Regions from separate parts of the Vibrio sp. SCSIO 43136 genome, predicted to be linked through region 3. Evidence: predicted binding sites of a transcription regulator. Region 3 holds the regulator's gene; each other region holds the start of a gene.
The links. The regulator PurR, encoded in region 3, represses purine synthesis genes. The targets are predictions, from matches to a motif close to TNANGNAAACGTTTNCNTNA.

Region 1: a site for PurR is predicted at 5,685-5,704, ahead of J4N39_RS17430 (formate--tetrahydrofolate ligase). Genes of this name have one in related genera too.
Region 2: a site for PurR is predicted at 4,451-4,470, ahead of J4N39_RS09575 (inosine/guanosine kinase). Genes of this name have one in related genera too.

What each region holds. Positions count from the first base shown of each region.
Region 1 covers NZ_CP071849.1:599,791-607,898, reverse strand. Annotated here, with positions in the region: gene J4N39_RS17460 (EAL domain-containing protein) at 1-1,075, opposite strand, end outside; gene J4N39_RS17455 (phosphate/phosphite/phosphonate ABC transporter substrate-binding protein) at 1,081-2,031, opposite strand; gene J4N39_RS17450 (dCMP deaminase family protein) at 2,155-2,604, opposite strand; gene J4N39_RS17445 (exoribonuclease R) at 2,794-3,243, shown strand; gene J4N39_RS17440 (CreA family protein) at 3,404-3,871, shown strand; gene J4N39_RS17435 (inosine/guanosine kinase) at 4,017-5,321, shown strand; gene J4N39_RS17430 (formate--tetrahydrofolate ligase) at 5,733-7,475, shown strand; gene J4N39_RS17425 (CopD family protein) at 7,626-8,069, shown strand; gene J4N39_RS17420 (YnfA family protein) at 8,078-8,108, shown strand, end outside.
Region 2 covers NZ_CP071848.1:2,028,190-2,036,297, forward strand. Annotated here, with positions in the region: gene hisG (ATP phosphoribosyltransferase) at 1-86, opposite strand, end outside; His leader region at 133-266, opposite strand; gene J4N39_RS09565 (Na+/H+ antiporter NhaC family protein) at 428-2,023, opposite strand; lysine riboswitch at 2,118-2,302, opposite strand; gene J4N39_RS09570 (H-NS family histone-like protein) at 2,607-3,014, shown strand; gene J4N39_RS09575 (inosine/guanosine kinase) at 3,070-4,374, opposite strand; gene J4N39_RS09580 (YccT family protein) at 4,553-5,200, opposite strand; gene J4N39_RS09585 (porin) at 5,335-6,294, opposite strand; gene dinG (ATP-dependent DNA helicase DinG) at 6,807-8,108, shown strand, end outside.
Region 3 covers NZ_CP071848.1:1,159,922-1,168,029, forward strand. Annotated here, with positions in the region: gene J4N39_RS05450 (alpha/beta fold hydrolase) at 1-144, shown strand, start outside; gene J4N39_RS05455 (putative signal transducing protein) at 175-486, opposite strand; gene J4N39_RS05460 (TVP38/TMEM64 family protein) at 490-1,179, opposite strand; gene J4N39_RS05465 (TfoX/Sxy family DNA transformation protein) at 1,338-1,928, opposite strand; cyclic di-GMP riboswitch class I at 2,046-2,138, opposite strand; gene purR (HTH-type transcriptional repressor PurR) at 2,302-3,309, opposite strand; gene torD (molecular chaperone TorD) at 3,598-4,245, opposite strand; gene torR (two-component system response regulator TorR) at 4,479-5,192, shown strand; gene elyC (envelope biogenesis factor ElyC) at 5,288-6,103, opposite strand; gene cmoM (tRNA uridine 5-oxyacetic acid(34) methyltransferase CmoM) at 6,201-7,004, shown strand; gene mukF (chromosome partition protein MukF) at 7,016-8,108, shown strand, end outside.

The DNA of each region.
Region 1 (8,108 bases), on a different replicon from region 3:
ATAGCACAACGTCTTCACTCGGTGCATATGTTGGGCGACTAGCAACAATCGTACGCCTAAACCGATTAGCGACTTGGATGAGCAACCTATCACCCGCTTGATGGCCGAAGTTGTCATTGACGGCTTTGAAGTCATCCAAATCAACAAACAGAATCATTAACGGCTCATGATTGAATCGACGCTGGACCAATAAAGTTTCTACCAACGAAGTAAATTTGGTTCGGTTTGGTAGTTCAGTGAGATGATCGTGATAGGCAAGGAATTCTATTGCTTTACGACGCTCAATCAAGCTTGCTGACATTTCATTAAATGAAGCAGCGAGGTCGCCAAGTTCGTCACTACGTCGGATCTCGGTACTCACCGAGTCAAGCTCCCCTTTAGAGATCCGTTTGGTTTGCGTGATGAGATCTGCCAAAGGTGAAATAATTGAATTAGTGACAATGAAAGAGACGCCTATCGCCAATGCACTAAATAGGACAGCTAACCCTACCGCACCAAAAGTGATCTCTGTTTGAGCACCATGCTTAACATTTTGAATAACCACCTGAGTCTCATGAATTTGCTCTTGAATGATCTCGAGTGAGAAACTCAAGTAAAGGCCACCGAGTAGCTCATCCCCAATCATCAAGGGCACGCCATAAGTGAAGAAGTCTGAGTCTATTTTTGAGTAGGGTTTCTTAAGATTAAGTATGCGATGGAGCAGTTGTTTGTTCTCAACCGCCTGACCATAATTCGGGTCGACTCTCAACCCGGTATGAAAGGTGTGCCCTTTCGCATCGAAGACCACTACTCGTTCCAACTCTTCGCTGTCTAGTGCTGGTTTAAGTAAATCGTAGATCCCTTCCATGTCATAGGTGTACATAGGGTTAATCAGTGAGTCACTTAAATAGTTGGCGGTATATTTAGCTCGCGCTTCTAACTGGTTAGTTAAGCTCTGAGAGACCAACTCCGTGGTTTGTTTCATCACAACATCAGAGCCTTGGCGAAACACTAATAGCTGCACAAAGCTTAGTGCGGCCATGGCGATGATGACCAACACGGTGTTAGCGATGGTAATACGGCTAAGTAGCTTCATTAACGTCAGTTCACCAAATTATCGTCAACAAGTGATTTTAAGTTCTTGGCCCACTCTAAGTCCTTCATGAGTTGTTCATCGACAGCCTCAAACTTAGTGGTTTTCTTGTAGCGCTTAAGGACGATTTTTCCTTCTTCACTCTCATGCATATCCAGCAAAGCTTGTTCTATCGCTTCTATCATCGCAGGAGCCATACCTGGGCGAATGAGTTCCAAAGAACGTGCTAATGAACGGCTTTGGTAAAATATATGCAGAGTTTCCTTAATGTTGGGTGCAATATCCGAGTCCCAATCTTCACTACTAAAAGCCGCCGCTGACACAATCCCGTTGTATACCCACGAGTACATGTTTATCTCACCACCCGCTTTGGTTAATTCATCGGCAAATAAGTAACCAATTTTCCCTTCGGGAGGAGACTCTCTCGGAGAGGTGAGTTCAAACAGCTCAAAACCACTATCGAGCAAGATCGCAGCAGGAATGTAGAAAGCACTTGTAGAGCCACGGTCTTCAAACACAACCGTTTTATTAACCAGGTCTTCAAAACCCCTAATATCCATACTCTGTTTCGAGAAAAACACCGTGTAATATTCAGCAAGGCCACCTTTCCAGCGTTTAGCAATAGGAATGGCCCCCCCACTTTCCTTTATTAACTCATTGGCAGAAAATACGGTTTCAGACACCATATCGACTCGACCTTGGGCCAACCAACGGGACATTCGTTTGTTGTCGGGTGCAACAATCACTTTGCCATGTTGAACGCCAAATGGTCGCAAGCGCTCGGCAATATACTTTGCAAGCGGACCTGCTCGTTTAATGGCTTTTTTAGGGTTGGAACTGATAACACCGATGACAAAAGTATCTGGCTCTAGAGATGGCGTCACTGAGGCGTAAACGTAACTGGGGCTTATGAGGCTCGCAACAACCCATAGCGTAAATAAGTACAAGGCTCGCTTCACAGCTTCTCCCCACAATTAAAAGGAAAGTATTAACAATTACAATTGTAGCTAATACTAATGAATAGGAAGGCGTTTAAGGTTGGATTTTTCGTAAAAAAGCCTGCAAAAGCAGGCTTCTAAATGTTATTTCATATCAAGTTCGGCCAGTGGTAACCAATCTACCTCCACCCCAGCTTGCTCAAACATGTCTTGGCTGACTTGAATTTTCTCGCCCCAACGCGATAAAAAGTCTTCCGTTTGCTCAGGGCAATGCACCGCTTTGATACCTGTTTGAATGATCTTCGCTGCACAGTTCGGGCAAGGAAAATGAGTTACCCAGATCTCACACTCATCCAAATCGCGCTTGGCGAATAGGATGGCATTCTCTTCTGCATGAAGCGTTTTTAAGTATTTCATATCACGCTCATCAGTATCTGCGCTGTCAGAAATACCGTGCGGATAACCATTAAAACCAACCGATACAATGCGGTTAGCTTTGGTAATTACCGCACCAACTTGTGTTGATGGATCTTTACTCCAAGATGCAACCAGTTCAGCCATCTGAAAGAATCGGACTGCCCACTTAGAAATCATCGTCTGCCTCTTAATGCCAGTTAATCGTGTGATATTGAGCAAATAATAACGCAAAATTTTGATCTTGTACGACTTTTCTTAGTCATCACACCAGTAACCCAATTAGTTCGCTACCAAGTGCCTATTTACACTGTAAACTGAACTTAAAGCTGGGTAGACTATGCGCCCCCTAACCGTTGGAGACTTTTTATGGAACGTGATTACAGCTTTGAATGTTTGGTAACCATGCCTAGGCACGAACTGGAAGAATTTAGCATGCGCATTCTCACTCGTATGGTGCCAGAAGATATGATGAGCGAGCTGTTCACATTCGAGAACGAAGAGACCGACAACGAAGAACGCATGAAAGCTGCACAGTTTGATGCCATGCTGCGTATGAGCGCAATCGCACTTGGTCAGGTAATCTTGGCTTTTGAAGAGTCTGACAATGCGAAGCAAAACATTCAACGCATGAGTCGCCTATTGTTGTGGCATTTCTACGCAATCTCTTTCAACTTAGAAAAGGCCATTAGCCTAGAAGTGCATTGCGCTAAAGTCGAAGAAATCCTGCAAACCCCACCAAAAGATGCTCTCGCTTGGGTTAAAACATTGACGGAACTGCTTCACTATTACGCAGAAAAATCCGATCAGAGTGAATAATTGTTGCTAAATGCTATAAACATTAACCAACAAGTCGTTATACTCTTGGTTACTCTATCTTACTGAGTCTTCCCAATTTTTCCTGAGAAACGCTAACAAGGCGTTGAATTCTCGCTGAATCGAAGAAGACTGGGCACACACAACTAACTGAGGCTTAACGATGAAAAAACTCGCTGCAATTCTTGGGCTTTCAGTAGCCCTAATGGGCTGCTCTGATAATGAAGTGGGTGATGTTTCTCTGGGTATCTTTACACTAAAAGACATCAAGATATCTAACCTTGATGACGACAAGATCCCCGGTGTAACCTGTCATATTGCATCCGTTGAAGCCAACTTGAGTTTGGCTGATCCAAGTGACAGCTCAATCTCTTGTCGCCAAACTGGTGACATCACTCCTGAGATGATCGCGAGTATCGACAAGAGCAAATCGGGGGAAGTGGTATTTAAGCAATCTAAGAGCATCTTCTTCAAATCGATGAAGGTTCGTCGTATTTACGATGCTGAAAACCAAACCCTACTTTACTTGTCATACACAACAAAAGAGACCGAAGGCAGCTTCAAGCACAGTTTGTCTACGGTACCACTGTGGGGAACGGCGGCTTATGTAGAGCCAGTGGCTACCAAATAGTTGAATCGAAACAGGGCGAATTATCGCCCTGTTTTACTATTGCCTCTTAAACAAAACTTGATGACAAATTGATTGCAACAAATGTAATCCTCACTAAATTTTTGTGATAGAATTCGCACCTTGTTTTCATAACCCCGTTTTTTCCATGAAATTTCCTGGTCAGCGTAAGTCTAAACACTACTTTCCGAGCCACTCTCGTGATCCATTAATCAACCAGATCCGTCAGGCACCGAAACTTCATCGCCCGACAATTGTGGGTGTGGGTCAAACCATCGTAGATATCGAAGCTCGTGTCGATGATGACTTCCTAGAGAAATACGACCTAAGTAAAGGTCACTCCCTCGTTCTAGAAGAGAGCAAAGCGGACGCTCTATATCAGGAACTAAAAGAAAAACGTCTTATCACCCATGAACACCCTGGCGATACCATTGGTAATACGCTGCACAACTACTCTGTGCTTGCTGACAGCAAATCCGTTCTGCTGGGTGTGATGAGCAAGAATATCGAAGTTGGATCATACGCATATCGTTATCTGTGTAACACCTCCTCTCGTATGGATCTTAACTATCTTGAGACCGTTGATGGCCCGATTGGTCGTTGTTACACCCTGATCAGCGATGATGGTGAGCGTACCTTTGCCATCAACGAAGGTCACATGAACCAGCTTAATCCCGAAAGCGTGCCACCACACATTTTCAAGAAAGCAGCAGCGCTTGTTGTTTCTTCTTACCTTATGCGTGGCAAGCCAGAAGACCCAATGCCTAAAGCGGTTCAGCGTGCAATTGAGTTGGCGAAAGAGAACAATGTGCCTGTGGTTCTAACCCTTGGTACCAAATACGTCATCGAAGGCAAAGCCGAGTGGTGGCAAGAGTATCTGCGTGACAACATCACTGTTGTTGCGATGAATGAAGAAGAAGGCGAAGCGCTAACAGGCGAGTTAGATCCATTGAAAGCGGCAGACAAAGCCCTAGAGTGGGTTGACTTGGTTTTGTGCACGGCAGGCCCTGAAGGGCTATATATGGCGGGCTACACTGAAGAAAGCACTAAGCGTGAATCGAACAACCCAATGCGTGAAGGCAGCATCGAAAACTTTAACCAGTTTGAGTTTAGCCGCTCCATGCGCAAGTCCGATTGTGAACAACCGATTAAAGTCTACTCTCATATTGAGCCATACTTAGGCGGTCCTCTAGAAATTAAAAACACTAACGGTGCTGGTGATGCTGCACTCTCAACTCTGCTTCACGACATGGCTGCAAATCTCTACCACAAAGCAAACGTGGTCGATTCAGATAAGCACTCGCAAGCGTATTTAAGCTACTCTTCGCTATCGCAGATTTGTAAATATGCTAACCGTGTAAGCTATGAGGTGTTAACCCAGCATGCGCCTCGCTTATCTCGAGCACTTCCTGAGCGTGAAGATAGCTTGGAAGAGATTTACTGGGATCGTTAATCCTGTTTTAAAAGTCAGCGATAAGCTGGCTTTTATACACTAGTCAGATTGGCAAAGGATGCTCCTCCCCTTGATCGGAAGTGTATGTATTTTCGATGAGTTATCCGCTAAGGGGAGACTGGGAGGGGTTGTTGTGATAATGCATGGTCAATACATTTGATGGTGCTCGCTAAAAACCTAGCTCAACTAGCAAACCTTTTTTACGCTTTGAGTTCTACTTTTAACCCCCTCTGACTCCCCCTTGAAAAGGGGGGAGAGACATGTGTTCACCTAGGTTTGAAGTGCAAATAAGTTAGAGTTTAGTCAATTGGCATTTATCACCACATAAAAGGCTTTACAAAGACAAATACCAAGGTATATTTCGCACGCAAACGTTTCCGTAACCAGCTTTTTGGCATGTAGGGGGTATTCATGCTGAGTGACATCGAAATCTGTCGTTCCACTCCACTTTCACCGATTGATACTGTAGCGCGCAAGGCCGGGCTAGAAGAATCAGAAATCAATCCGCAAGGACGCCACAAAGCAAAAATTTCACTAGATTGTCTATCACGCTTAGAGGAAAAAAAGCGTGGTAAGTTAGTTGTCGTCACGGCAATTACACCAACACCACTAGGTGAAGGCAAAACCGTAACAACGATCGGTCTTGCTCAAGGCCTAGCAAAAATCAACCAATCTGCAATGGCATGTATTCGCCAGCCTTCTATGGGCCCTGTATTTGGTGTTAAAGGCGGCGCTGCGGGTGGTGGCTTTAGCCAAGTTGCACCTATGGAAGAGCTTAATCTTCACCTAACTGGCGACATCCACGCAGTAACCGCTGCACACAACCTAGCGTCTGCTGCTATCGATGCACGCATCTATCATGAGCAGCGTCTAGGCTATGATGCTTACGCTGAGAAGAACGGCATCCCTGCCCTTCGTATTGACCCAGAAAATGTGGTTTGGCGACGCGTAATGGACCACAACGACCGTGCACTTCGCATGATCACTGTGGGCAAAAACCAGCCAAACAAAACCATCAACGGTTTCGAACGTGAAGACGGTTTTGATATTTCAGCGGCATCAGAATTGATGGCGATTCTTGCACTAGCATCAGACCTGCATGACCTGCGTAAACGCATTGGTCGTATCGTTATGGCGTACAATCTTGATGGCGAGCCAGTAACCGCAGAAGATCTGAAAGTTGCTGGTGCAATGACAGTCACTATGAAAGATGCGATTGAGCCAACCATGATGCAAACACTAGAAGGTGTTCCTACGCTAATTCATGCAGGCCCTTTTGCCAACATCGCACACGGTAACTCATCTATCATCGCTGACCGTATCGCAACCAAGCTGGCTGACTTTACCGTTACTGAAGGTGGTTTCGGTTCAGACATGGGCTTTGAGAAAGCTTGTAACATTAAGGCGAACATGTCTGGTCATGGCCCAGACTGTGCTGTAGTGGTCGCAACTCTGCGTGGCCTAAAAGCAAACTCAGGCCTTTATGACCTACGTCCGGGGCAGCCACTACCAGATGCAATCTTCGGTGAAGACCGTAACGCACTTGAAGCTGGCTTCGAGAACCTAAAATGGCACATCAACAATGTTGCCAAATACAAGGTGCCTGCAGTCGTTGCGATCAACCGATTCCCACAAGACACGGATGCAGAGCTAGCTCTTCTTAGCGAATGGGTTGAAGCTATGGGAGCAAAAGTTGCAATCAGTGAAGCATTTGGCAAAGGTGGCGAAGGCGCTGCAAAACTTGCGCAAGCGGTAGTAGATGCTTGTGAAACTCCATCTGAGTTCACCCCTCTATATACGCTTGAACAAACGCTAGAAGAGAAGCTGATGGCAGTAACGGAAGTTGGTTACGGCGCAGCAAAGATTGAACTGTCTGATCTAGCGAAACAGCAGTTAGCTACCTTTAAAAAGCATGGCTTTGACAAGCTGGCGGTGTGTATGGCGAAAACGCCTTTATCTATTTCGACAGATACCGCAGTAAAAGGTGCTCCAACAGGTTTTGATGTCTCAGTACGTGAGCTAAAACTCTGTGCTGGTGCTAACTTCATCTACGCACTGTGCGGTAACGTAATGACCATGCCAGGTCTTGCTGAAAAGCCATCCTTCATGAATCTCGACATTGATGAAGATGGCAACATTATTGGACTGAGCTAAATTAATCCAAACTCGAATCGACAAACCACCCTATCTGGGTGGTTTTTTCGTTTATTTGCCGAGTTAGTTTCACTGAGTACGAATTGATCAAAGAAATACGCTACGCCAACTGAAATAATAGTGAGAATTATTTTCATGGATTAACTGCTTATGTACGGATTACTTCTCACCTTGCACCTTTTAGCTGCCACCATTTGGACGGGTGGCCACATTGTTCTATCCGTGGTCATTTTGCCAAGAGTTTTGAAGAACCGCAGTGCGAAACAGTTACTTGAGTTTGAGTCGGTGTACGAGAAAATCGGAATGCCAGCTTTGATAATTCAAATCATCACCGGTTTAATGCTCGCCTATCGTATGCTACCGGACGTTAGCCTATGGTTTGATATGTCGATACCGCTAGCACATGGGATTGCGGCTAAGTTAACCTTGCTGTTTCTTACCTTTGCGCTTGCTCTGGATGCAAGGTTTCGAGTGATTCCCAAGCTTTCAGAAAAGAACTTGGTGGATATGGCGTTGCACATCATTCCTGTGACCGTTTTATCGATCTTATTTGTGATTGTCGGCGTCTCTTTCCGCGCTGGCTGGTTAATGTAGAAAACAACATGCCTGAAATTAAAACCCTAGCCCTATTTT
Region 2 (8,108 bases), 870 kb from region 3:
GCGCCACATTTTTTAAGTAGGTCCTGACACTCTTTACTTAGGCGTCCTTTTTTTTGAATTGCGATTCTTAGGCGTTGTGTTTGCATCGTGATATCCCTGTCGGCATTTTTAAAATTAATCAGTAAAGCTATAAAAGAAAAACCCTCGGAAGGCTTGGCTCTTCCGAGGGTTATCATCTGTATTCTTTGATTACCACCGGAAGCCCTATTGTCTTCCGGTTATGCGTAAACCTCCCGAAAGACTAGTCAGGATGGTGGTGGTGATGAATGTTCATTTCACAAATACGCATAATTAGTATCTCCTTGAGTTAACTTCACACTAACTAAGGCGGTGCTTTTTTGCAACCGATAATTTCAAGAAAATAAAAAAAAGAGAGAGCAACTGCCCTCTCTTATACAATTCGCTTACAAGCTAGGTTGCCATAGTGTTAAACCGCTGGCGCTTTCACCTCTTTTGAACGCGATACAAAGAACAGTGCGAAGCAAACCACCACAAAGGCGACTGAAGATGCAGCAAACGAGAATGCCACTGAACTTGTCATACCCAACACAATAAAGCCGATGCATGAAACCAATGCGACAGAGAGTGAATAAGGAAGCTGAGTCGCTACGTGATCGATATGGTTACAACGAGCACCCGTTGAAGACAGTATTGTTGTATCCGAAATTGGAGAACAGTGGTCACCAAATACCGAACCCGCTAATACCGCACTTAACATTGGCAGCATCAACGCCAGATCGGTTGCACCAGCCATGTCACCAGCGATTGGCAGCATAATGCCAAAAGTACCCCAAGACGTACCCGTCGAGAATGCCATTAAACCTGACAGTAGGAATAAGATAACAGGTAGCCAGTGCGGACCAATATTGCCTTGCACTTGTGAAGATAGGTAAGCACCAGTATTCATATCACCGATAACCGAGCCGATAGACCATGCAAAGAATAGGATCAGAATTGCGCCAAACATCGATTTCGCACCAATCCACATCGTGGTGGCAATGTCTGCAAAAGCAAGTTTCTGACGAACTACCGTTATTAGAGCGGCCACAAGACCTGCTAGACCACCATAACAAAGCGACAAACCAACATCAGTGTTTTCAAAAGCCCCTAGTAGCGAGAATGGTTTTTCAGCTTCAGCTAAAGATTGGCCGCCAGTAAATACCATTGAAGCGATAGTTGCGACAATCAGTACTAGGATCGGTAAAACCAAATCAGAGACTTTACCAAACTCACTTTCGACAATGTCTAGCTCTTCATTTATTTCGTGCGCTTCGGCAGAATCGTTGTCGCCGCCAAAACCACGACCTTGTGAAGCTTCAATTTCACGCTTACGCATTAAGCCAACGTCAAGTTGGAACCACGCCACTGCAAACACCATTAATAGCGCAAATACGGCGTAGAAGTTCATCGGGACAATACGTAGATATGCACCGAGCGCAGAATATTCCGTCATGCCATGGGTCACTAATATGCCACCAATGATGGTCATGATATATGCACCCCAGCTAGATGCTGGCATTAATACACACATAGGAGCCGCTGTTGAATCGAGTACATACGCAAGTTTTGCACGCGATACATAAAAGCGATCGGTAACAGGGCGAGAAATAGCACCCACGGCTAAACTATTAAAGTAATCATCGACAAAGATGAACACGCCCAAGAAAGCTGCGAGTAATTTAGAACCACGTTTAGATTTAACTCTTTTTTGTGCCCACTCAGCAAAAGCGCGAGTACCGCCTGAAAGAGTTAATAATGCAGTGGTCATTCCTAACAAAATTAAGAATGCAACGATACTCATATTCCAACTATTGATACCACCGTCTTCAATTACTAGGCCGGTGACAGTCGTAGTAATATAACTTACTGACTGAGTTAAAGAATAATCGTTGAGTAATACAGCGCCAAGGGCGATACCTACACCTAAAGAGATAAGGACACGACGCGTAACAATCGCTAAACCTAACGCAATAAGTGGTGGCAATAGCGATAAAGAGGATGAGGTGTAATCAATTAAATTCATGATCTTCAAAAACCAATGTTTGGTTAGAGATCTACTGCAGACTGCCAAATAAGGCATGTTGAACAAGCGAAAGGGAAGCGAACACTTCACCCAACCCTACAGTAGCGCTCCATAGTTTAACAACATAATAGACTATGGCAGTGTTATTCCTTTCGGATATAACCCCAGCGCCAGGCCCTGATGGGGCTGCTGACACTTCGGCAATGACTCCTTTTAATGCTTCTCTCAGGCATCACCCTAAAAGCATAGACTCATAGTCATTGCACCTCTACGTTGGCGAGGAGATATAATACACCTCACCAAATCAGGAATCCGACATACTACTGATCCTATCCACTTTTGCAACATAAAATTTCACTCAATCTAGCATCAACTAGCGTCAAGTTCCGAAACTGACTTTAGTACTACTACTTTAGCTGCATACTGAACTTTTAAAGTATGCTAGACTCTATAATTGTAAGTATTTATTAATTAAAAACGACTGAAATGTAATTAATTAAATATTTACTTTTCTCCCCATTGTAATATTGATATTCACTGTTATCATTTAAATGCAATAAAGAATAATTAAATAGGAATTGTCATGTCTGATATTACCAAGACTTTACTGAATATCCGTAGTCTACGTGCTTTTGCACGTGAGCTATCTTTCGACACCCTCGAAGAAATGCACGAGAAACTATCTATCGTAGTTGAAGAGCGTCGTGAAGCTGCTGAAGCAGAGCGCGCAGCTCAAGCAGAAAAAGAAGCTAAATTAGCTGAATATGCCGAGCTAATTGCAAAAGAAGGTATCGACCTTGAAGATCTAATTGCTGCTATGTCTGGTAGTGATAAAACTAAAGCGAAAAAGAAACGTGAACCACGTCCTGCTAAATACGAATACACAGTAGACGGTGAACGTAAGACTTGGACTGGACAAGGCCGCACGCCTTCTGCAATCCAAGCAGAGCTAGATAAAGGTGTAGAACTAGATAGCTTCCTTATCAAATAAGCTTAGTTACTAATAGAAATATAAAAAGAGCGCATAAAATGCGCTCTTTTTTATTTTAACGTTCCCAGTAGGCTTCTTCTAAGCTATCTTCTCGCTCTGGTAAACCGCGAGACAATCGTGGTGAATGCTGAACCAAAACTTCATAACTTGCTCGGTTAGAATATTTACATACTTGTGAAAAAGATGAGTAAGTTAAGAAAGACAATTGGTGTTTACTTGAGTTTGGCACATTATCTTTGTGGTAACGATTCGCCGCCATATCATGCAGCAATGCTGACAACGCAGCGTCTCCAGCACCATTAGTGTTCTTAATCTTCTCTGGGCCGCCCATGTAAGGGGCAATATGCGAGTAGACTTTAATCGGGTTTTCTGCCAATGAACGTTTCACTGGACGACTGAATTCGTACTGATTAAATTCGGCGATTGCACCTGGTAGAAGTGGCAAAGATGTTTGGCGTTTTTTGCTCTCTTCCGTATAACCAGCCATATATAGACCAACTGGTCCTGCAGTACACAATACCAGATCAACCCACTCCAGTGTCTTGTCGGCTGCTAGCAAAGGATCACTTTCCCCGGTCAATGCTTCAGCTTCATCTTCATTCATAGCAACCACTGAAACATGTTGTGCCAAGAAATCACGCCAGTACTCTGGATCATCCTGAATAACAAATTTAGTGCCTAGGGTTAACACCACTGGCACATCATACTTCTTGGCGTATTCTATCGCTTTCATTGTGGCGTCTGGCATAGGATCGCCGTTCTTACAGCGCACCAAATACGAAGTCAGGACCAATGCAGAAGCGTTCTCAAAAATAGCTTCAGGAATGCTTTCTGGGGCCAGTTGGTTCATTTGCCCTTCACTAATCGCAAATGTACGTTCGCCATCTTCACTGATCAAAGCAAAACAACGGCCAATGGCACCGTTTACACCTTGAAGGTGGTTAAGATCCATACGGCTAGAGGTATTACACAGATAACGGTAACCGTAGCTGCCAATCTGAATATCGCTACTCATGACGCCCAGTAAGATCGATTTGTCATCAGCCAACACAGAGTAGTTGTGAAGCGTGTTACCTATAGTGCCACCCGCATATTCGTTGGTGACAAGGTTCTGCTCTTTAAGTTCGGTGTATAGCGCTTCAGCGGTTTGGTCGTCAATAACCAGTGAGTGTCCCTTACTCAGGCCAAATTGGGCAATAAACTCATCCGAAACTTTTGCTTCAATATCAACAAGCGTTTGGTCGATACCCACAATGTGCGTACGAGACATCTTCTTGCTGGTTTGCGCTTGGCTGACCAGAGGATCGCGTGCATGAACCGGAAAATAGTGTTTGGATTTTCTTTGACCAGGAAATTTCATAGTTTCAAATTTTGTAAGGGGACATTAAGGAGAGCCGATTTTATCTGGCGAATAAATCAGCTTCAATACACCTAAGAATAGCAAACGTTTGCCAAAAAGGATTTTTTAACATTAGTCGCTTTGAATCAAAAAAAGCCAAAACCCGCTAAGGTTTTGGCTCTTCTTTATTGGATATATCTTACTCTTGATCAATGACCCATTTGCGAAAGGCTTTACGATCCGCATCTGAAGCAGCGATGTACCATTTCTTAAGCTCGCTTAAAGGCTCAGAAGCTTTAGGCACAGCAGATGCTTCTGGTTTAACCTCAGGCTTAACTGCTAATTTAGGCTGTGGTTTAGCTACAACCGCCACCGTTGTGGCAATAGCCAAACCTTTTTGCTCATTATAATTTTGAACCAACGGTGCAATATCTGAATAAGGAAGTAGCCCTTCTTTGCCTTTCAGTAAATCAGAAGTGTAAGCAATATTTGAACCGCCAGAAGTCAGACTCCATTCTGGAGAAGTTCTAAATACCTGCTCTGCATGGATAATGCTATATATCTTAGGGTGCGCCAGATTAACATCTTGCTGTCCAGCTTCGAAAGTTAAGATAAATGGCTTCGAAGAAAACTTCTCTTTTTTACTGCCATTACCAACCATGGTGTTTACCTCTACCACAACTTGGTTGGTACCGTCTGTAATAGCAACCGGTTGGTATTTGCTTTCGGTCTCGCTTCCATTTGCGAAAAGAATCGCAACCCCTTTTGCAGGAATCAATTCTGCTGCAAAGGTATGAAAACTAAACAAACTAACTGCGGCTAGGGCTAAAACTTTTGTGCAACGCATATCATTTTCCAAATTTCGAGTTAACTTTGATTAAATCACCAAGCTTAGGCAGATGCTAGCGATAGAAATCACAAATTAGATACAACAAAAAAAGCCACCCGAAGGTGGCTTCTATTAAGACTTTTCAAGCAGGATTAGAATACTGCTTTGATACCCATGCCGTAGCCTAGGTCTTTGCCGTCTTCAGAAGTATCACCAACTTCAACGTATGCTGTTGTTGAAGGTGCGATAGCGTAACCTGCGTTTAGGAACCAAGTGTTGTAGTCACCTGCATCTTTGTCTAGTGAGCTGAAGCCACCAGCAAATTTCCATGCATTCATTGTGTAGTCAGCTGCTAGAGCGTAGGTGTTACCAGTTTTGTTGTCATTGTCGTTCTTAACGCTGTACACTGCTGCTTGTAGGTTTACATTTTCGATACCAGAGTAAGTGCCTTCTAGAGCAAGAAGAGTGAACTTGTTGTCAACTGCTGGCGCTGTTGCGTCAGTCTTAGATTGACCAGCAAATGCACGAACATCGAATGCGTCTGCACGGAAGCCAACTTTAGCATCGAAATGAGTACCATCAGCTTCACCTAGCTTAGAGTTAGCTTTTAGTTTGTTTTGGATAAGACCAAGGCCGAAGTAGAACTGACCTTTGTCTAGATCGTAACGAACAGCTTCGTGGCCGCCAAAGCCAGCGTCGTCGAAGAATTTAGTGATACCGAATAGGTGGTCTGACCCGATACCAGCATCATCAAGTTGAGTCGCTAGTTTACCGATTTTGAACGTACCGATTTGGTCATTGTAGAAACCAACGTATACATCGCCAGTTGACGCTAGGTCAGCTTGACCTTTTTTGTCGTTATCTGCACCAGAGAACTCGTAGTAGAAGCCTACTTGAGTTGTGTCGTCGATAGCGTAACGAGTGTCGAAGCCGAAGTCAGCATCATCGATTTTTTGCGTTAGCTGCTCGTCAGAACCGATAGCTTGAACGTACTGAACTTCGATGTCGCCTTTCATGTTAACGGTTACACCGCCTTCATTGTAAAGCTCGATACCTGCGTTAGCTGAACCAGCTACCGCTGCTACTACTAGTGCTACTAGAGTCTTTTTCATAATAATCCACTGCCTTTTCTTAGATTAGGAAATCCTTTCCGGTTCCCTTTTTTAGTTTTCGAGGAACTGATTTGAAAATTTGCGGTCCAAGTCAGTTCTTCTGAATTCGAGGTTTAGATTGCAAGATTAATTTCGAGCTGTCAAATGACTAAAAAAACACAAATCAAAATTTGTAAAATGTTAAAAATCAACAACTTAAAAAGACAAAAAAGTTAGTAGTACGTCGCAAATCACAAAAAAACTAAAAAATTCACATTCTGAAGAATTAATTTTTTAAGCATAAAAATTTATGCAAATGGAATATCCTAGACTTATTCAGAATAATCCACCAACATAAACAACATAACCAAACAAACCTCCAGACAGCTGACTCATCACAACTAACTCCCTGATGGTTCAGTTTTTTTTTGTGATTGAGATCTAGATTTTCTCAAAAACAGAACTTATTGAGCCTCCTATAGGCAGAATTTCCCGTTGTGTTACAATCGCTCGGTCAAAATTTGAGGCCATTTATGCTCAGTCCTGTAGTACAAAAATCTATTCGCAGCAGTTATCAGAACCTGCAGCACCAACTTGATAACTTTATCCCTCGCCGAGCACAGAACTTTCTGGTTGCTGAGATCGCAAAAACACTTGCGGGTAGCTATCACGAAAACAATCGAATGCTGGTTGCTGAAGCGGGTACTGGGATAGGAAAATCGCTTTCTTATTTAATGGCTACCATTCCATTCGCACTTCACAGTAATAAAAAAGTGGTTATTGCTACCGCTACGGTCGCATTGCAAGAACAATTAATCAGTAAGGACCTTCCTCTATATAGAAGGATTACCGAGCAACCTTTTAGCTTTGCGATAGCTAAGGGACGTCAACGTTATTGTTGTGCAGAGAAACTTGCCCAAGCAAGCGGCAGTGCTGACGGTGAACAGTTGGCAATGTTTGAAAAGAAGCCAACCACTAAAGAAGTCGATCTACTCAAACGCATGTATCGGGCTTATGGCGAGAATAAATGGAATGGTGAGCGAGATAGCTGGCCGACTAATATTGATGATCATATCTGGCAATTAATTGTCAGCGACAAACACAGCTGTAATGCGACGCTACCAAGTCATAGGGACTGTCCGCTTCAAAAAGCACGCAATGAACTAGAGAAATGCGACGTCATCATTGCTAACCACAGTTTGGTGATGTCTGATATCGACCTAGGTGGGGGTATTATCCTTCCCGAACCTGAGCAGACTATCTATGTTTTTGATGAAGCCCACCACTTACCAAAAGTCGCAAGAGACCACTCCTCGGCCTCAGCGAGCTTGAAAGGTGCTGCTGCGTGGCTTGAGAGTTTGAATCAATCGACAGCGAAACTGGCCAGCCTTGCTGATGAGAAACGAGTCAACCGATTTAGAAATGAGCTGCAAGACGCCATTCAAACCCTAGTTCCTGGTCTTAGCCAACTTGCGACTCGCTTTGACCCAAGTTTCTTTAAAGAAGGTGTACTTCGTTTCGAAAACGGTGAACTTCCTGATTGGCTGGTCAAGGAGTCGGAAGAGCTACAAAAGGCTAGCCAAAAAGGCTGCCAAGCGATTGCGAAAATTGCTGATCTGATCAGTGAGCGCGTAAAAGAAGGAGAAGTCTCAAACCGTCTGGCAGAACCTGCATTAGCAGAAGCTGGTTTTTTCATCCAACGCTTTGAGAACTTAGCCAAGGTTTGGCAGCTGATGGCACAGCCGCTAAGAGAAAAAGGCGCACCGTTAGCCCGATGGCTAGCGACTAACCCTGAACGCGAAGGTGATTTCATCGTTTCGGTGTCTCCGCTTGAA
Region 3 (8,108 bases):
TTTATCCAGCCAGTGAAAGAGATGGTGAGAGTGCACAATGAAAGTATGCTGGTAGAAATTCCAGACTGCGGGCATGTGTGTAATGTGGAGAAGCCTGAAGAGTTTAATCAGGCCTCGATTGCTTTCATCCAGCGATTCGCTTGATATAGTCTGACAGCTGCAATCTGCATCGCTTTACTCTAGCGCCTGACCGCAATTCCAGCAGATAGAAAACTGAGCCTCAATCCACTCGTTACACTGACGGCAGCGCCAATCTGGTGCTGCCGTTGTTTGTTTAGCTTGAAACTCATTAATGATGCTTTGCGCTGCTAACTCTCGCTCTGTGTCAAACAGCCACACGTAAGGCTCGCTGTCTTCCCCAAAAGGCAGCTCCCCCTGCAAGCCAAACAGTCCTTCACCTCGCACTTCGGCTCGAATATCCCTAGATTTTAGCAATTCGCAAACAATGTGTGCCTCTGGTGGGGTTGCCGCAATGTAGATTTTCATCAGTTACCCCGCAGAAGTGCCACTCGGTACAGCTCTGAACTTACCTAGAATCCACTTCGCAGCCATCGGGAACACGCCTAACAGAGCAAAAGATACGAGCACAGCAGGTGAGACAATCCCTGACAAGGTTTCAATCTGAGCTAGCTGAGTACCCGCATTCACGTACACAGCAGTGCCTGCTAACATACCAATTTGAGAAACGATGTAGAATTTTGCCACGGAAATAGGTGTCAGTCCCATCACCAAGTTAATCAGGAAGAATGGAAATACAGGGATCAGACGTAACGAGAAGAGATAAAAAGCGCCATCTCGCTCAACCCCTTTATTAATCGCATCAAGTTTGCTGCCAAACTTCTCCTGAACCCAATCTTTTAGCAAGTAACGACTACTTAAAAAGGCCAATGTTGCCCCTAGTGTGCTGGCAAAGGAAACCAGCAGTAAGCCAGTTCCAAAACCAAACAGCGCTCCTGCGAGCAAAGTCACCACAGCTGCGCCGGGAATTGAAAGGGCAGTGATAGCCACATAAGCAAAGAAATAGCTGCCAGCAGCGATCAAGAAGTTTTCTTGGATAAAGGCACTTAATTGCGCTTGTTGTGCTTTGGCGTTGTCTAGTGTCAGTAATGGGCCAAACTTGATACCAAGGAAAATTATGGTGCCAAGTAACACCACACCTAAGATCAGTTTTTTGTTGATGGCGAGTTTCATGATGAGCTTCCCTTTCAAATTCTATTAAACAGTATGACAGGGAAATAGGATTTTTTCTTTCAAGCTAAATAGAACGAGTAGCTATAATAAATTCAGACAGATAGCAAAAGGGCTAACAGTTGACCGTTAGCCCTTGAAGGAAACAGTTAGTTGATTTGTTGTAGTAGCTCATCACGGCGTGCTTGAGGAACTACCGACCAATGGCTTCCTTTAATCGCCCCTTCGAGTGCCCACAGTAATTCGTGTCCTGGTGCGGTCGATTGACTGGCGCGAATGGCTAAGTAAGCTTTCGCTGCGCCTTGGCGATGCAACTCTTCAACACTGTTGATGCCCGCTTTTTTCAGCATGCGTTCAGAAGCCAACCGTAAATTGGGTAAATCTTTAAGGCGTGTCGGTTTAGCTTGAGCTTGTTGCTGCTTTTCTTGACGAGCAATGGAGAGTGCGTGTGTTGCTTCTGCGAATATATCGCTCGGATTCTGCCACTGCTCTTGAGGCACGGCAAAATATTTGGTCACGACAGGAAAGCCGCGCTTTTTGTATACGTAGGGCTCAAGGCCTTGTTCACGATAGTATTGTGCTTTGACGCTGTCTGCTCGAATGTAGAGGGTTTCACCTACCACAAGTGCGAACATGACTTCATCGGCAAACACGCCAAATCCGCCAAACATTGAGCGAGACTTTATTGTCCCTAACGCTTCGAATAATCTCAGCGAGTCTTTTAAAACTGGTTTATCCATGCTGTGAGTCTCGGTTTAGAAGTTAAGCCACTAAATTTCAGGTCCGAGAAATTAGCAAATCGATGCACATCTAAGAGTGTTCATTCAAACACTTGTAGGAAGGTTTGCATATTTGCCATCGGCAACCCCGCTACCATTTCAAACAAATCCGTTTGAGTTAGGCCGGAAGCTTTGCGTCCCATTTTTTCAAATGGTTTGCCCTGTGCGTGACACGATATATCCAATGTAACGAAGTCAGTTAAATTGCACCTGACTTAGTCAAATCATAGTGAAAAGGCGGAATAAACATCACAATTAGCTCTCCTTAATGTGATCTTGATTCAAATAAAAGCACGCTTGATGCGTGCTTTGTTTCACTTAGGTTTTCGAGATCTTAGTTCAATTTCTGAACTGATTTTCGTTCTACGAGTTCTGGTTGCATTTCGAAAACTCGACGCTCGTGCTCTTTGTCTTTGATTCGCTGAAGTAGCAGTTCAAATGCCGTCTTACCAACACGACGTTTTGGTTGGTGAACCGTAGTCAAAGGTGGCGAGAAGTAACCAGAAAGGTCGATGTTGTCGTAACCGATCACAGACACGTCTTCAGGCACTTTAATGCCTTTCTCTTGGAGGCGGCTCATCAAGCCCAATGCCATTGTGTCGTTAAAACAGAATACCGCTGTTGGGCGCTCTTCACCCATAGCAATAATCTTATCGGCAGCCAGCACCGCGGTGTCACACTCGAAGTTACCTTCAATGATCTTGCTGTCATCGCTTGGCAGGCCCGCTTTGTCCATCGCACGACGAAAGCCTGCGATGCGCTCTTTACAAGCCGCTTTTTCTAAGTGGCCTGATAGGCACATGATGTTGGTGTGGCCATTTTCGATCAGGTATTGCGTCGCTAGATAACCCCCTTCTTCAGAGTTATCAATGATCTTATCTGCACCAGAGCTTTCTGGGCCCCAGTCCATCACCACTTTAGGGATGTCGGCGTGCGAATCGAGCATTTGATGCAACTCTTCTGTCAAATCTGAACACATCACCAAGATGCCATCGACGCGTTTCTCCGCTAGCATGCGAATATAGTCACGCTGCTTTTCGTAGATACCACCAGTATTACATAGGATCAAAGTGTAGCCTTGACGGTAACAATAGCTTTCTACACCGTCGACAACTTCACTGAAAAATGGGTTAGTGGATTGGGTTACCAGCATGCCAATGGTACGAGTCGAGTTACATTTCAAACTACGAGCAACCGCACTTGGGGCATAGTTAAGTTCTTTAACCGCTTTGTTTACTTTCTCTTGAGTAGCTTCAGCAACAAAGCGAGTTTTATTAATTACGTGCGAAACCGTCGTGGTAGAAACTCCAGCAAGACGCGCAACATCTTTAATAGTGGCCATAAGGTTATCCTGAGTTAGCGAATGAGCGATGGTTTGTCATGGGTTTACGCCAAAAACGCACCGAATGGTTAGCTATGGCTCATCGCTAGAATCACATGTACCAAAAACACAAAAACCGCCTATGAACAGCGGTTTACGTTGTTTTCATCTAGAAATCATTTTTTTATCGTTTGCGTTCACAATTTTAGCCCCATATTTGGGGGCTGACAATCACTAATATGCTGATTACTTATTTACAGCTCACACAATATTATAATTTTTTCTAGATTTGATACACCGAACAAGACGCTACTCACCCGATAGGTATTGGCTATCTAACGCCAAAAAGTCAATTAATAGCGTAGAAACTGCGGCGTAAAATCCATACTCGTCGTTGTCTTTGCATGCTTTTACAAACTTAGGCAGCCAGTTAAGTAACTTGTTATTAATAAACTCTTTTTGCTCGGCGAGCGCTTGTTCGAATGCGTCTTCGTCTTCGATTTGGTTAGATTGAATGATGAGATTGCCCAAAAAGTCGAGTTCGACGGCTAAGTGGTCTGCAGGCTCGTTGAAGCCCTCCTGCATACCAATGCCTTTTTCATTCATCAATGCCGCCATTTCTTGTGCAGGAACGTCATTGAGCAGACCAGATTTCCCGACATAGATTGAGGCGTAAGGCAGTGCACCGCCTTTATCTGAGGTAAGAAACAGGTCACAAAAGTCAGCGGCCAACTCAAGTTGTGCATCTTCTCTGTCTTGCAATTTATTCAGGCAGTCAATCAGTGCGCTTGCAGACGTGCTAAGCTTGTCGTTGCTTGCCAGACCTTGAATAAAGGCGCGAATGTCCGCGCTGTGGTAGGCATCAAGTTCTTTGTCTGTCAGTTCAGCAGCAAATAGGCTTGATAGCCACCAATAAATTTCGGCACGCTTTTCATTAAATTGTTTGGTTTCTTGCATGATAGCTTAGCTCCTAAGGCATTGATGCAACGATTATAGCGCATCAAAATGAACAGCATCCGCACAAATTAAGACAAAAAATAACAGCTTATGAAGGACTGTTAACCCAGCCGTTTTCAGTTGTTTCATATCAATAAAAGTGTCGAATTCAGAGGATTTTTCGTCGCTTGGCTAGAAATGTAACCGATTGTGAATAGAATAATAATGAGATTAGAAATATATAAGTGGTACCGATGAGCCATCATATTTTAGTTGTAGAAGACGACATTGTTACCCGCAGCAAGTTGGCGGGATATTTTCAAAAAGAAGGCTATCAAGTCAGCGAAGCAGAAAGCGGGGAACAGATGCGTGAGGTGCTTGCAACCAACAGCATCGACTTGGTCATGCTCGACATTAACCTTCCGAATGAAGATGGTTTGATGCTAACCCGAGAGCTAAGAAGCCAATCGGACATTGGCATCATCTTGGTGACTGGCCGCACTGACAGTATCGATAAAATTGTCGGCTTGGAGATGGGTGCAGATGATTACGTGACCAAACCTTTTGAGCTGCGAGAGTTATTGGTGAGAGTTAAGAACCTATTGTGGCGCATCTCTCTGGTCGCTGAAGCAAGCAGTAAAGAACACATCAAAGAAGAAGCGGGCCAATTGATCCGCTTTGGCGAGTGGAGTTTTGATATTCAGCGCCGAGCTCTAAGCCGAGATGGCGAACCTGTCAAATTGACTAAGGCAGAGTATGAGTTATTAGTAGCGCTTTCATCGCAGCCTAATAAAGTGCTAAGCCGCGAGCGAATTCTCAACATGATCAGCCACCGAGTGGATGCACCAAACGACCGAACCATCGATGTCTTGATTCGTCGCATGCGTGCCAAGATGGAACATGATCCTAAAAACCCACAGATCTTTGTGACTATACATGGGGAAGGTTATATGTTTGCTGGGGAGTGAGTTCGGCGAGCGGTAAAGGGTAATCGGGAAAGGGTGTTTGGTATACTGCGAATAGCGTAAGAGGAGCTCGGGCTCCTCTTACTTGTTTTTAGGGGTTATTCTACTTGAGTGACGGCGGCAGGTTCGTCGTTGTTGGCGGAGGTGTGGGTGTCAGAGATGTAGTCACGCAGGGTTTGCCACCACATGCCTAGCTGTTCATGCCAATATTTTTCTGTCCATTCCAAGTATTGTGCTTGTGGTCGATACTTATTCCAAGGCTGTTGAACAGCATCATTGGCGAGGAAGTTGGTTGGTGCTGGCATTGGGCTAAGACCTGCATCTTTAAATTCCTCTAGAGCGCGCTGCATGTGACTGGCAGAGGTCACTAAAACCAGCTCCTTGTCTGCAACAAATACTGCCGCTTGCCTGGCTTCTTCCCAAGTGTCTTTGGCCGTTTCTAGCAAAATGATGTCAGATTTAGCTACGCCTAGAGCGAGCGCCACTTTTGCCATCATGCGGGCGTTACTTACTTCGGTGCCACCGCCATAGCCAGATAAAATCAGTTTCGCTTCTGGGTAAAGTCTCAGGATACGGATTCCTTCACTTAAACGCATTAACCCAGTACGGCTTAATTCTGAGGTTGGCGGGATGGCGTCATCGACGATATGGCCACTACCAAGCACCATGACATAGTCAACGTTATCGCTGGCAGGAAGAAACCCTTGGTATTGCCTTTCCAAAGGCATAAGCAATTTACTGGCAACGGGTTGGAAAGCCGCTACAAAGATGCCGACTAAGGACACCAAAAGAAAAGAACAACCGATCCCTCGTCGAGAGGTGAATGCAACCAATGCCAGCCCTAAAAATCCCAGAAGGAGAAAGCCAGGAAGGGGCATAAGAATCGACGCAATCAGCTTTTTCAGCTCAAACATACTTAAATAGTCCGAAAATTCATCACTTGGTTATGAAAAAGGCACTCAGACCTTTATAAGTTGAAATCCTGTGCCAGAATAGGCGGCACATCCAGACATGATAACCCAAGCTACCGTGACAGAAGACCGCAATTTCGACGATATCGCCCACAAATTCGCAAAAAATATCTACCAAACAGGTAAAGGTGACATACGCCAAACCATTGTTTGGGAAGATTTAATTGAAACCTTGCACCTTCTTGATGATAGAAAACACACTCTGTCAGTGCTAGATGCTGGTGGTGGTTTGGGGCAAATGTCGCAAAAAATTGCCGAGCGTGGGCACCAGATCACCTTATGTGATCTTTCTGCCGAAATGCTCAAGCTAGCGCAGGCTGATGTTGAATCGAACCAACTGAGCGAGCAGTATCGCTTCGTTCACTGCCCGGCTCAGGAAGTAGCACAGCATATCGACCAACCAGTCGATCTGGTGCTGTTTCATGCGGTGATGGAGTGGTTAGCGAAGCCAAAACAAGTGCTTGAGAAGGTGCTTGAACAGGTTAAGCCAGGTGGGCGAGCGTCCATCATGTTTTATAACCAGCACGGACTAGTTTACAAGAACGTAGTGTGTGGCAATATACCCCACGTTTTAAAAGGGATGCCGCACAGAAAACGCTTCAAGCTCCAGCCACAAAAAGGGTTGCTGCCAGAAGAAGTTTATCAGTGGATTGAGCAAGCTGGCTTTGAGATTGAAATCAAATCGGGTATCCGCTGTTTCCATGATTACATCAGTGATCGCCAATATATGGGTGATTACACTCCTGAAGACGTGCTCGAGCTTGAGCAAAAGCTATGTCGTCAGGAACCATACCTCTCTCTAGGGCGTTACATCCACGTAACGGCTAGGAAGAAAGAACAATAACAGGACAAACAATGAGTGATTTTTCACAAGATGTTGCCCAGCAACCGATTGACGAGTTAGTCAGTTGGGTCAAGCAACACGATTTCTCATTGAGCTTATCGACTGAACGTCTGGCTTTTTTGATCGCCCTTGCTGTATTGAGTAATGAGCGTTTTGATGAAGAGCTAGGCGAAGGTGAATTGCACGACGCATTCACAATAGTCACCCGCTTTTTTGAGCAGACCGGTGAAGCTTCTGCTTTCCGTGCTAACAACGCCATCAATGAGATGGTCAAACAACGCCTTCTAAGCCGTTTTACCAGCGAGATGACTGACGGTTCGAGTATCTACCGCCTAAGTCCTCTAGCGATTGGTATTACCGATTACTATGTACGTCATCGTGAGTTCTCCAAACTGCGCCTATCTATCCAGCTAACCATAGTAGCTGATGAGATGGAGAAAGCGATCAAAGCGGCCCAAGAGGGTGGCACTGCTGCGCATTGGAAGAAAAACGTTTACGGCGTTCTAAAATACTCGGTGGGTGAGATCTTCGATCAGATAGACCTTAACCAACGTGTGATGGATGAGCAGCAGCAGACAGTCAAAGATCAGATTGCTGAGCTGCTAAACCAAGATTGGCGTGAAGCGATCAACAGCTGTGAATCTCTGCTAACAGAAACCTCAGACACCCTAAAAGAGCTGCAAGATACATTGCAAGCAGCGGGTGATGAGATGCAGACTCAACTGCTCGATATCCAAGAGATTGTTTACGGTCAGCCTGAGCTTGAGTTTGTTGAAGAGACTCTATTCGGTCTACAAATGAAGCTTGACCGTATCGTCAGCTGGGGTCAGCAAGCGATTGACCTGTGGATCGGTTATGACCGCCATGTTCACAAATTTATCCGTACTGCGATTGATATGGATAAGAACCGCGCCTTTAGCCAGCGCCTGCGCACCTCGATTCAAGAGTACTTTGATGCACCGTGGCTAATGACTTACGCCGACGCAGAGCGCTTGCGTGACCTGCGTGATGAAGCCTTGGTACTGCGTGACGATGAAGTGACCGGTGAAGTACCAATGGAAGTGGAATACGAAGAATTTGAACAAGTAAATGATGAGCTATCGG